Parazoarcus communis: one gene and its partner. The protein of the gene in region 2 interacts with the protein of the main gene of each other region in a pairwise test. Links are inferred from orthologs where the notes say so. Each region holds a gene or a part of one and is shown on either strand. Other genes may lie near its edges.

The links.
Region 1: the proteins of CEW87_RS20555 (region 2) and purT interact in binary tests that used the Escherichia coli proteins (3 or more experiments, as listed by UniProt). The link is inferred for Parazoarcus communis from one-to-one orthologs.

The regions. Positions count from the first base shown.
Region 1 is NZ_CP022188.1:3,921,087-3,927,038, forward strand. The notes cover bases 1,853-4,663. They hold purT (formate-dependent phosphoribosylglycinamide formyltransferase), read left to right. Parts: upstream 1,853-2,572; coding sequence 2,573-3,754; downstream 3,755-4,663. Other genes in these bases: ettA (energy-dependent translational throttle protein EttA), read left to right, coding at 1,853-2,491; rquA (rhodoquinone biosynthesis methyltransferase RquA), read left to right, coding at 3,912-4,613; CEW87_RS17920 (hypothetical protein), read left to right, coding at 4,644-4,663. Also shown: CEW87_RS17900 (hypothetical protein), read left to right, coding at 1-725; more of ettA, read left to right, coding at 827-1,852; more of CEW87_RS17920, read left to right, coding at 4,664-4,862; CEW87_RS17925 (nitrate reductase), read right to left, coding at 4,890-5,952. UniProt on the Escherichia coli protein: Involved in the de novo purine biosynthesis. Catalyzes the transfer of formate to 5-phospho-ribosyl-glycinamide (GAR), producing 5-phospho-ribosyl-N-formylglycinamide (FGAR). Formate is provided by PurU via hydrolysis of 10-formyl-tetrahydrofolate.
Region 2 is NZ_CP022188.1:4,516,110-4,522,209, reverse strand. What follows is about bases 2,002-4,960. They hold CEW87_RS20555 (polyprenyl synthetase family protein), read right to left. Parts: upstream 3,950-4,960; coding sequence 3,053-3,949; downstream 2,002-3,052. Other genes in these bases: CEW87_RS20545 (aromatic ring-hydroxylating oxygenase subunit alpha), read left to right, coding at 4,315-4,960; CEW87_RS20550 (exodeoxyribonuclease VII small subunit), read right to left, coding at 3,946-4,188; dxs (1-deoxy-D-xylulose-5-phosphate synthase), read right to left, coding at 2,002-3,024. In the rest of the region: CEW87_RS20570 (LLM class flavin-dependent oxidoreductase), read right to left, coding at 1-275; GTP cyclohydrolase FolE2, read right to left, coding at 281-1,090; more of dxs, read right to left, coding at 1,162-2,001; more of CEW87_RS20545, read left to right, coding at 4,961-5,415; ispH (4-hydroxy-3-methylbut-2-enyl diphosphate reductase), read right to left, coding at 5,516-6,100.

The DNA of each region.
Region 1 (5,952 bases), 590 kb from region 2 along the record:
TTGCGATTGCGGCCAGCGGCAACAGGGTGGACATTGCCTATGTATGGCTGCCCGAACTCCTCAGCCGCGCACGCGCACTGGCGCTTCCGAGCGAAACCACACAACAGCTCGAAGCCGCTCAGCGCGACCTTGCGGGGCTGCTGGGTTTCCGCGCGCAAGGACAGGCACTGCCCCTGCCTGCGGTACTCAAACCCATGCTGCAGGGGGGTGACGACGCGTCCCTTGCCCGCCGTCGTGCCGCACTCCTCGTCCTAGCCAGCTATCTGGCAGGACGCGACCTTGCCGCAGTCATTCCCGAAGCGGCCGCATGGCCGCGTCCGTCACGCCGGGAACTGACGCTTCACGGTCGCGAGGACACCGCTCAGCATTTCATCATCTCGGCCGCACTTTCGGCTTGGGCAGGCGAGCCGATCGCCGATGCCATCGGCCTGTACAAGGAGCTCGAGGACGCCCGTAGCGGCAGCGGATTCTCCTTCGCCGACCTTGCTGCAGATCGTGCAGGCACCCGCTTCGGAAAGCTGCTCACCGACGATCCGGCACGCATCGACACCGTGTTCGCTGCGCCCGTACGCGACGCCGATCTCGTGCCCATCCTTCGCGGTCTACCCGAGTACATTGCAGAGGCGGAATTCCGCCGCCGCTTCGGCAACACCGAGAGCGCCCCCTACCGTCAACTGGTCGCAGAAGTCGAGCGCCGCATCAGCGCCCTGCCGCTGTATCGCTGACCGCCACGCCCGAACGCATCGCTGCCCCCATTGGCACATGGCGGGCATCCCGTCAGCTGGGGTAGACTCCACGGTTTAGTGTCCATCCCTTCCGGAATTCCATGGCCCAATATGTAATGTCGATGCTCCGCGTGAGCAAGATCGTTCCGCCCAAGCGTCAGATCATCAAGGATATTTCCCTGTCCTTCTTCCCCGGCGCCAAGATCGGCCTGCTCGGCCTCAACGGCTCGGGCAAATCCACCGTGCTGCGCATCATGGCCGGCGTCGACAAGGAATACGAAGGCGAAGTCCAGCATCTCGCCGGTCAGCGCATCGGCTACCTTGCACAGGAACCCGAGCTCGACCCCGCCAAGACGGTGAAGGAAGAGGTCGAGTCCGGCCTCGGCGAGATCGTCGAAGCACGGCAGAAGCTGGAGGAAATCTACGCCGCCTATGCCGAACCCGACGCCGATTTCGACAAGCTTGCCGAAGACCAGGCCAAGTACGAGAACATCCTGTCCTCCGCCGGCGCTGATATCGAAACGCAAATGGAAATCGCTGCCGACGCGCTGCGCCTGCCGCCCTGGGAAGCCGTTGTCGGCAACCTGTCCGGCGGTGAAAAGCGCCGCGTTGCGCTGTGCAAACTGCTGCTGTCACGCCCCGACATGCTCCTGCTCGACGAACCCACCAACCACCTCGACGCCGAATCGGTCGAGTGGCTGGAGCAGTTCCTCACCCGCTTCCCCGGCACCGTGGTCGCCGTCACCCACGACCGCTACTTCCTCGACAACGCCGCCGAGTGGATTCTCGAACTCGACCGCGGACACGGCATCCCCTGGAAGGGCAACTACTCGTCCTGGCTGGAGCAGAAGGGCGAGCGCCTGGCGCAGGAGAGCAAGCAGGAAGCCGCGCACCAGAAGGCGATGAAGACCGAACTCGAGTGGGCACGCTCCAACCCGAAGGCACGTCAGGCCAAGTCCAAGGCCCGTCTGGCACGCTACGAGGAAATGACCACGGTCGAGTACCAGAAGCGCAACGAAACCCACGAGATCTTCATTCCGCCCGGCGAGCGCCTCGGCGACAAGGTCATCGAGTTCAACGACGTTTCCAAGGCCTTTGGCGACAAGCTGCTGATGGACAAGGTCAGCTTCAGCATTCCGCCCGGCGCCATCGTCGGCGTGATCGGCCCCAACGGCGCGGGTAAGTCGACCCTGTTCAAGATGATTCAGAGCCTGGACAAGCCCGACAGCGGCGAGGTCGTCATCGGCTCCACGGTGAAGATCGCCGCCGTCGACCAGTCGCGCGAAGGTCTGGCCAACGACAAGACCGTGTTCGAGGCCGTCTCAGACGGCGCCGACATCCTCACCGTCGGCCGCTTCGAAATGCCCAGCCGCGCCTATATCGGCCGCTTCAACTTCAAGGGTGGCGACCAGCAGAAGATCGTTGGCAACCTGTCGGGCGGCGAACGTGGTCGTCTGCATCTGGCCAAGACCCTGATCGCCGGCGGCAACGTGCTGCTGCTCGACGAACCGTCCAACGACCTCGACGTCGAAACCTTGCGTGCGCTCGAAGACGCGCTGCTCGAATTCGCCGGCTGCGCGATGATCATCTCGCACGATCGCTGGTTCCTCGACCGTATCTGTACCCACATCCTCGCGGCCGAGGGCGACTCGCAGTGGACCTTCTTCGCTGGCAACTATCAGGAATACGAAGAAGACAAGCGCAAGCGTCTGGGTGAAGAAGGCGCCAAGCCCAAGCGTATCCGCTACAAGCCGATCTCGCGTTAAGCGGGCTTCGCTGCACCAGGAAGAGACCGCCGGCAATCCCGGCGGTCTCTTCATGTCAGAACATTTTTCGGGATCTCCACCATGCCCAGTATCGGCACTCCACTCTCCCCCACCGCCACCCGCGTGCTGCTGTGCGGCTCGGGTGAACTCGGCAAGGAAGTTGCCATCGAACTGCAACGCTTTGGTTGCGAGGTGATCGCGGTCGATCGCTACGCCAACGCGCCCGCGATGCAGGTCGCGCATCGCAGCCATGTCATCAGCATGCTCGACGGCGCAGCCCTGCGTGCAGTGATCGAACAGGAGAAGCCGCACTACATCGTGCCGGAGATCGAGGCCATCGCCACTGCGACCCTCGTCGAGCTCGAGGCCGAAGGCTACACGGTGATCCCCACCGCACGTGCGGCCCAGTTGACGATGAACCGCGAGGGCATCCGCCGCCTCGCCGCAGAGACGCTCGGTCTGCCCACCTCGCCCTACCGCTTCGCAGACAGCTTCGAAGACTATGCGGCGGCAGTCGAAGCCCTCGGTTTCCCATGTGTGGTCAAACCGATCATGAGCTCCTCAGGCAAGGGCCAGAGCCTGCTGCGCGGCGCAGACGACGTACACAAAGCCTGGGATTACGCCCAGGAAGGCGGCCGCGCCGGCAAGGGCCGGGTCATCGTCGAAGGCTTCATCGATTTCGACTACGAGATCACCCTGCTCACCGTGCGCCACGCCGGCGGCACCACCTTCTGCGCCCCCGTCGGTCATCGTCAGGAGAAAGGCGACTACCAGGAATCGTGGCAGCCGCAGCCGATGACAGCGGAAGCGATTGCCGCCTCCGAGCGCATCGCACTGGCCGTCACCGAGGCATTGGGCGGACGCGGCCTGTTCGGGGTGGAGCTTTTCATCAAGGGCAACGACGTGTGGTTCAGCGAAGTCTCACCGCGCCCGCACGACACCGGCCTGGTCACCCTGATCTCGCAGGACCTGTCCGAGTTCGCGCTCCATGCGCGAGCCATTCTAGGCCTCCCGATCCCGGCCATCCGCCAGCACGGCCCGGCAGCGTCCGCAGTGATCCTGGTCGAAGGCGATTCGACCCAGCCGGTGTTCGGCAATCTCGACGCTGCCCTGAGCGAGCCCGATACCGCCCTGCGGCTGTTCGGCAAACCCGAGATCAAGGGCCAGCGCCGCATGGGTGTCGCGCTCGCACTCGACACCAGTATCGAGGACGCGCGCGCAAAGGCATTGCGGGCTGCGAGCGCAGTCAGCATCGAGCGCTGAACGCAGGACGGCCGGCAGACGGTTTCGTCGCCGGCCGTATGCGGGCATACTGAAGGCGTTGTGCGCTGCAACGTCGATCGCCGCAAGTTCGTTCAGGCCACGACGGCGATGGTCGCACCCCGGACTCACCGACATGACTCGATACAATGGAGCCGCCATGAGCCCACCCCCCAGCGAATCGGCCGCTAGCGCCGACGTCCTGCCCGACTACCTGCGAAAAACCTATACCTGGGCCTACCTCAGCCACCGTACTCTGCCCTGGCTGGACCGCAGCGTGGTGGTGTCCGCGATTCTGTGGGGCAATGCCGGACGCCTGATGCGCGCGGCGGTGGCGGAGTTTTCGCCCGGGCAGCGCGTGTTGCAGGCCGCCTGCGTATATGGCGCGTTCTCACCGATGCTAGCCGCACGCGTCGGCGAAAACGGCGCGCTCGATGTCGTCGACGTGGCCCCGATCCAGATCGCCAATGTGCGCAGGAAACTGGCCGCGCATACCCACGCCCGTGCCCGCCTGGCCGATCTGAGCGAGCCGCTGGGCAGCACGACCTATGACGGGGTGTGCTGTTTCTTTCTGCTGCACGAAGTCCCTGAAGACCAGCGCCGGAAGATCGTCGACAACCTGCTCGCCGCAGTCGAACCCGGCGGCAAGGCGGTGTTTGTCGATTATCATCGCTGCGCGCGCTGGAACCCGCTTGCTCCGGTGATGAACCTGGTGTTCCGGACGCTGGAGCCCTACGCACCTTCCTTGCTCGACACCCCGATTGAATCGATGTCGGGCCGCGCTGGCGAGTTCGACTGGACACACCGCACCCTGTTCGGCGGGCTGTACCAGCATGTTGTCGCCATTCGCCGCAAGGCCTGACCGCTACCGCCAAAACATCCGGAAACTGACATGACCTACGAAGAACATCTGGACGAAGTCTGCACCCTGCTCTACGAGAATTTCGGCCAAAGCGAAGAAGACGCCGTTGCGATGGTGATGCGTGCGCAGGAAGATGAGTTCTTCAGCGGCCACGACGACGATCCGTCGATCTGCACCAAGGAACGCGCGGACCTCGACGCCCGCGCAGTGTTCAAGAAATACGGGCCGGCCCCCAAGCGCAAGCGCTGAGAACCGACCCCGCCCCCGACACCGCGCTCAGGCGGCAGCGCGGGAAATCGGCGTGGCGTTCTGCATACGCTTGAGTTCGGGCACGCAGGAGCCGCAGTTGGTGCCGCAGCGGGTTCGCGCCTGCAGGGCATCGAGCGACTCGCCGGCGCGGAAGGCCGCCAGGATGTCGTCTTCCGACACGTCGAAGCAGTTGCAGATCACCTTTCCACGCATCACCTTGCCCGCGGGCGGCTGCGTGACCGGCGCCAGCAGCCAGTTGCGCACCGGCGCAGCGGATTCGCGCCTGACCATCAGATCGGTCAGCCAGTCCGACGCCAGCGCCTCACCCGCCAGACGAACGGCCGTCAGCCGGTCGCCATCCACGCGCGCATGCTTTGCGATGTCACGACGGCTGTCGCTGTAGCTCAGAGTCTTGAGCGGATCGTCCAGTCCGAGCGCACGATCGAGTTCGGCCAGCAGCGCCGGTTCGATATGCTCGCAGCGCGCCTTGAGCACCACCACCGGATGTTCGCGTCCGGCCAGGGTCAGACTGGCATAGGGGAAGCCCGACAGCAGGGGTCTCAGGCGCTCCATCAGCGCATGCGGATTGTCCGCGCCGGCCTCGCCGCTTGCGCGCATTGCCACCAGCGTGTGAGCGGCCACGAAGGCCTCGACCTGTACCGCTGCATGCTTCAGTTCGGGCTGCTTCGAATGCGGATCGAACTTCGACGGCATCAGCGTGTTCGAGCCCAGCCCGGACATCGCGTTACCGCCCCAGTGCATCGGCAGGAAACACTGCCCCGCGCGCACGGTGGTCGATTCCAGCGCCTTGACCACCATCGTGCCGCCACGCGCACGCACCGTCACCAGATCACCGTCCTTCAGCCTGCGCCGCGCGAGATCCTCGGGGTGCATGTGCAGCAGCGGCTCCTGCTCGTGGTTGTAGAGGCGCGCCACCAGACCGGTGCGGCTCATCCCGTGCCACTGGTCGCGCAAACGCCCGGTGATGAGATGCAGGGGATAGCGCGCGCTGGGCGACTCCGCCGTCATCGCGTGCTCGGTCACCACGAAGCGCGCCTTGCCCGAAACGGTCGGAAACACCCCGTCTTTG
Region 2 (6,100 bases):
GCAATGACGAGTGGGGCGTGATTCGGCAGCATGATGCCGCCCGCGCCGACGCGGATGCTTGAGGTTGCGGCTGCCACGTGACCAATGACCACCGCCGTCGCCGCACTGGCAATGCCGGTCATGTTGTGGTGTTCGGCAAGCCAGTAGCGATTGAAGCCGAGGCGCTCGGTGTGACGTGCAAGCTCGGTCGTGTTGCGTAAAGCGTCGGCAGGCGTGCTGCCCTGAGGGACCGGCGCAAGATCGAGCACCGACAACGGGACGGCGGGCAGTGTCATCTGTGTCAGGCCGGCAGGCGCTTGTCCCGTTCGATGAGTGCGTAAGCCGAGTGGTTGTGGATCGATTCGAAGTTTTCCGATTCGACCGCGTAGGCGTCGATGCGCTGCTCGTGATTGAGCAGGCCGGCGACGTCGCGCACCATGTCCTCGACGAACTTCGGGTTGTCGTATGCGCGCTCGGTGACGTACTTTTCGTCGGGGCGCTTGAGCAGCCCATAGACTTCGCACGAGGCCTGGCCTTCCACCAACTGCACGACGTCCTCGATCCACAGATGGTCGTTCAGCGTTGCGGTGACCGTGACATGCGAGCGCTGGTTGTGCGCGCCGTATTCGGAGATCTTCTTCGAGCACGGGCACAGGCTGGTGACGGGCACCATGATGCGCATGGTGAACTCGTAGCGACCGCCTTCGTGGATGGTGCCGATGAAGGTGACTTCGTAATCCATCAGGCTCTGCACGCCGGATACCGGTGCTGCCTTGTTGATGAAGTAGGGGAAGCTCATCTCGACGTGACCGGTTTCGGCCTCGAGGCGCGTCACCATTTCACGCAGCATCGGCTCGAAGGACTCGACCGAAATCTCACGCTCGTTGCTGTTGAGGATCTCAACGAAGCGCGACATGTGGGTGCCCTTGAAATTATGGGGCAGGCCGACATACATGTTGAAAGTGGCAACGGTGTGCTGCACGCCGCCCGATCTGTCGCTGACCTTGATCGGGTGACGGATCGCCTTGATCCCGACCTTGTTGATCGCAATCTCACGGCGATCGATGCTGCTCTGGACGTCGGGAATGGCCTGTGCTGCCTGGGTGTTCATGTGTGTTCTCTGTTGTGGTCGGGATCTGCGCCCTTTCAGTCCTGGAATGCTAACAATCCCGACAAACTTACTCAACTATTGCCTGGATAGGCTTTCGCAATACTGGCGAGAATGCCGTCCTTGTCGAGGCCGATCGATGCCAGCAGCTGTCCCTGCTCGCCATGGTCGATGAAGTTGTCGGGAAGGCCTAAACGCAGGATGCGCGGACGTTCGGCGAGTGTTTCGAGCACACGAGCGACCTCCGAGCCTGCGCCGCCGATGACGGCGTTCTCCTCGATCGTCACGAGCAGGTCGTGGCTGGCGGCAAGTTCGACAATCAGCGCTTCATCGAGCGGCTTGATGAAGCGCATGTTCACAACGGTGGCATCGAGCGTTTCGCCGACCGCCATGGCCGTATTGACCATGCTGCCGAAGGCGAGCAGGGCGATACGCTTGCCCTGCCGTTTCGTCTCGGCCTTGCCGATGGGGAGTGCAGTCATGGCCGTTTCCGGTGCAACGCCGGTGCCACTGCCGCGCGGGTAGCGCACCGCCGTGGGGCCGTCGTGACAGACCGCGGTGTAGAGCATCTGCCGGCATTCGTTCTCGTCGGCCGGCGCCATCACCACCATGTTCGGGATGCAGGACAGGAAGGACAGATCGAACGCGCCGTGATGGGTTGCGCCGTCGGCACCTACCAGGCCGCCGCGATCGACGGCCAGCACCACCGGCAGGTTCTGCAGCGCAATGTCATGCACCAGCTGGTCGTAGGCGCGTTGCAGGAAGGTTGAATAGATTGCCACAACCGGCCGATAACCTTCGCAGGCCATGCCCGCGGCGAAGGTCAGTGCGTGTTGCTCGGCGATGCCGACATCGTAGTAGCGGTCGGGGAACTCCTGTTCGAAACGCACCAGGCCCGAGCCTTCGCGCATGGCCGGCGTAATGCCGACGACGCGCGGGTCGGTTGCCGCCATGTCGCACAGCCAGTCACCGAATACCTGGGTATAGGTGAGCTTGCCGCCGGTCTTGCTGCTCTGGATGCCGGCGTTGCGGTCGAACTTTGACACGCCGTGGTAAAGGATGGGGTCGGCTTCGGCGAGCTTGTAACCCTGTCCCTTGCGGGTGATCACATGCAGGAACTGCGGGCCCTTGAGTTTGCGCAGGTTCTGCAGTGTGGGCACGAGGGCGTCGAGGTCGTGACCGTCGATCGGGCCGTAGTAATGGAAGCCGAACTCCTCGAACAGGGTGCCCGGGGTGATCATGCCTTTTACGTGCTCTTCGACCTTGCGCGCCAGCTCCGCAACGGAAGGTGCCATTCCCAGCACTTTCTCGCCGACGCGGCGGGCGGTGTTGTAGGTTGAGCCGGACATCAGACGGGCAAGAATCTTGGTGAGCGCACCGACGGGTGGCGAGATCGACATTTCGTTGTCGTTCAGAATCACCAGCAGGTTGACGCCTTCCATGTCGCCAGCGTTGTTCAGTGCCTCGAAGGCCATGCCTGCCGACATTGCGCCGTCACCGATCACTGCAATCGACTGCCTGTCCTCGCCGCGGTCGCGGGCTGCTGCGGCCATGCCGAGCGCCGCCGAGATGGAGGTCGAGGAGTGCGCGGTGCCGAAGGTGTCGTATTCGCTCTCGCAGCGGCGGGGAAAGCCGGAGATGCCGCCCCAGCGCCGCAGATTGCTCATCGCTTCGCGGCGGCCGGTCAGGATCTTGTGGCCGTAGGTTTGATGCCCGACGTCCCAGACGATGCGATCTTCCGGGGTGTTGAACACGTAGTGCAGGGCGATCGTCAGTTCGACCGTACCCAGGTTCGATGACAGATGCCCGCCGGTCTTGGATACCGACTCAATCAGGAACGCACGCAGCTCATCGGCGACGAGACCCAGTTCGCGGCGTTCGAGGGCGCGCAGGTCGGCGGGTGAGGCGATGCGTTCTAGATTTTTGTACGGAGACATGTGTCGGGCCGGCAGAAGAAGGTGAGAGTCAGAATGGGCGATGCACGATGTAATCGGCCAGCGCACGCAAGCGGGCGGCGCGCTCGCCGAGCGGTGCCAGTGCCTCATGCGCTTCGGCGAGCATTTCCCGCGACAGGCGCTTGGCTTCATCGAGCCCGATCAGGCTGACGTAAGTCGGTTTGTCATTGTCCGCATCCTTGCCGGCGGTCTTGCCGAGGGTGGCCGTGTCGGCTTCGGCATCGAGGATGTCATCGACCACCTGGAACAGCAGGCCGATCAGCTTGGCGTAACGGTCCAGGCGCAGGAGGTCTGCCTCTTCGGTCGATGTGCCGGCCTGAGCGCCCAGCAGCACTGATGCGCGAATGAGGGCGCCGGTCTTGTGGACATGCATGAACTCGAGCTCTTCACGCGACAACTGCTTGCCAACTGCGGCGAGGTCGATGGCCTGGCCGCCGGCCATGCCACGCGAACCAGAGGCGATGGCGAGCTGACGGATCATTGCAATCTGTCCCGCAGGCGCGGCACTGATCGGGTTGTCGGCGAGAACCTGAAACGCGAGGGTTTGCAATGCATCGCCAACCAGCAGGGCGGTCGCCTCGTCATATTCCACATGCACTGTGGGTTTGCCACGGCGCAGGACGTCGTCATCCATGCAGGGCATGTCGTCATGCACCAGCGAATAGGCGTGAATCAGTTCGACCGCGCAGGCCGCATGGTCGAGGTGCGACGGAGACGCGCCGACGATCTCGCCCGCAGCATGAACGAGCAGGGGGCGAACCCGTTTGCCGCCACCCAGCACTGCGTAGCGCATCGCTTCGTGGAGGCGGGCAGGGGCGAGGTCCGGGGCGGGCAGGGCTTTTGCGAGCGCGGTTTCGGTGCGCGCCTGAATCTGGCGCATCCAGCCGGCAAAGTCATTCTGGCTCATGTATCGCTCCGCGTCGGGGCCGGATTGAAGTCGACCAGTGAATCGCCTTCGAGTACCCGGACGCGCTGCTCGGCGTTGCTCAGGGTTTCCTGGCAATACTTGAGCAGGCTGGCGCCGCGCTGGTAGCGGTCGAGGGCATCCTCGAGCGTCAGAGTGCCGGATTCCATTTGCTGGACGATGGTCTCGAGTTCGGAGACTGCGGCTTCGAAGGATTTTGGAGCTGACGCCGACTTTGGCATGGATCAGGACGTGGCGCGGGTAAAGACGGGAAAATAACCGATCGGGCGTCTGGCGGTCAAACGGGGCTTCGCTTAAGATATTACGTTTATTTGTCCGGATTCTGGTCCAGATTAGGGGGTTCGGTAATGTCCGATATCGCGGCCAACTCGCAATTGGCACCGGCAGCATCGCAGCTGCCGGTTTCATGGTACTTCGACGAGAAGGTTTTCGAAATGGAGAAGAAGCTCCTCTTCGATGCCGGGCCGGGGTACGTTGGCCATGCGCTAATGGTACCGGAAGTCGGCAACTACCGTTCGCTTGAATGGCTTGATCATTCCAAGCTGCTGTTTCGCACCGATGCGGGCGTCCATCAGCTGTCCAACGTCTGCCGACACCGGCAGGCGATCATGCTGGAAGGGTCGGGCTCGACGGAACACATCGTATGCCCGATTCATCGCTGGACCTACGACCAGCAGGGCGCACTGCTGGGGGCGCCTCATTTTGCGGATAATCCCTGCCTCAATCTCCGGCGCGATGCGCTCGAGGACTGGCAGGGGCTGCTGTTCAAAGGGCCGCGCTCGGCGAATGCCGACCTTGCCGGCATGCAGGTCGCGCCCGAACTCGATTTCACCGGCTACAAGCTGGATCGTGTCGAGATTCACGAGTGCAATTACAACTGGAAGACCTTCATTGAGGTCTATCTTGAGGATTACCACGTTGCACCCTTTCATCCCGGGCTGGGCAAGTTCGTCACCTGCGACGACCTCTCCTGGCAGTTCGGTGACTGGTATTCCGTGCAGCGCGTCGGGATCACTTCGCTTGCCAAGCCGGGGTCGGCGACCTACGGCAAGTGGCACAAGGCCGTGCAGGATTACTACGGCGAGAACAAGCCGGCACATGGTGCGATCTGGCTGACCTACTATCCGAACGTGATGGTGGAGTGGTATCCGCACGTGCTGGTGGTGAGCACGCTGATTCCGGTCGATGTCGACAAAACCACCAATGTGGTCGAGTTCTACTATCCGGAAGATATCGTCGAGTTCGAGCGCGAATTCGTGGAGGCCGAGCAGGCCGCCTACATGGAGACCGCGATCGAGGACGACGAGATCGGCGAGCGCATGGATCGTGGTCGTCGTGCCCTGCTGAAGGAGGGCCGCAGCGAGGTGGGGCCTTACCAGTCACCCTACGAAGACGGGATGCAGCACTTCCATGAGTTCTATCGTCGCATCATGGAGCCGCATATCTGATGTTTGCTCGTGGAAGCAGCCCGCACGCGATGCGTCTGGCTGCTTCCGGGTTGCGGTCTGGCCAAGGGGGCGGACAGGGTCGCATCCTCAGCCATCTGCCTTACGGCGTGTCCTGCAACTCCTTGGGGAGGGGGAAGGTCACTTTCTCCGGTACGCCGTCCAGGTTACGTACCGCTCCGCCACTCAGTGACTTGAGCCGAACGATGACGTCCTCCACGAGGACTTCCGGCGCAGACGCGCCGGCGGTGACGCCGATACGTCGCTTGCCGTCCAGCCAGGCTGGATCGATTCCTTCTGCGTTGTCCACCAGGTAGGCGGGCACTCCGCGCAGTTCGGCAACTTCGCGCAGACGGTTAGAGTTCGAGCTGTTCTTCGAGCCCACCACGAACACAACATCGGCAAATGGCGTCATGAACTTCACGGCATCCTGCCTGTTCTGGGTCGCGTAGCAGATGTCATCCTTTTTGGGGCCAACGATGCTCGGGAAGCGCTCGCGAAGCGCTGCAACAATCGCCGCGGCATCGTCCACCGACAGCGTGGTCTGGGTGACATAGGCGAGCTTGTCGGGGTCGGCAACGGTGAGGCCGGCGACGTCATTGGCGGTCTCGACGAGATGGATGCCGTCCCTGACCTGACCCATTGTGCCTTCGACTTCCGGGTGCCCCTTGTGGCCGATCATGACCAG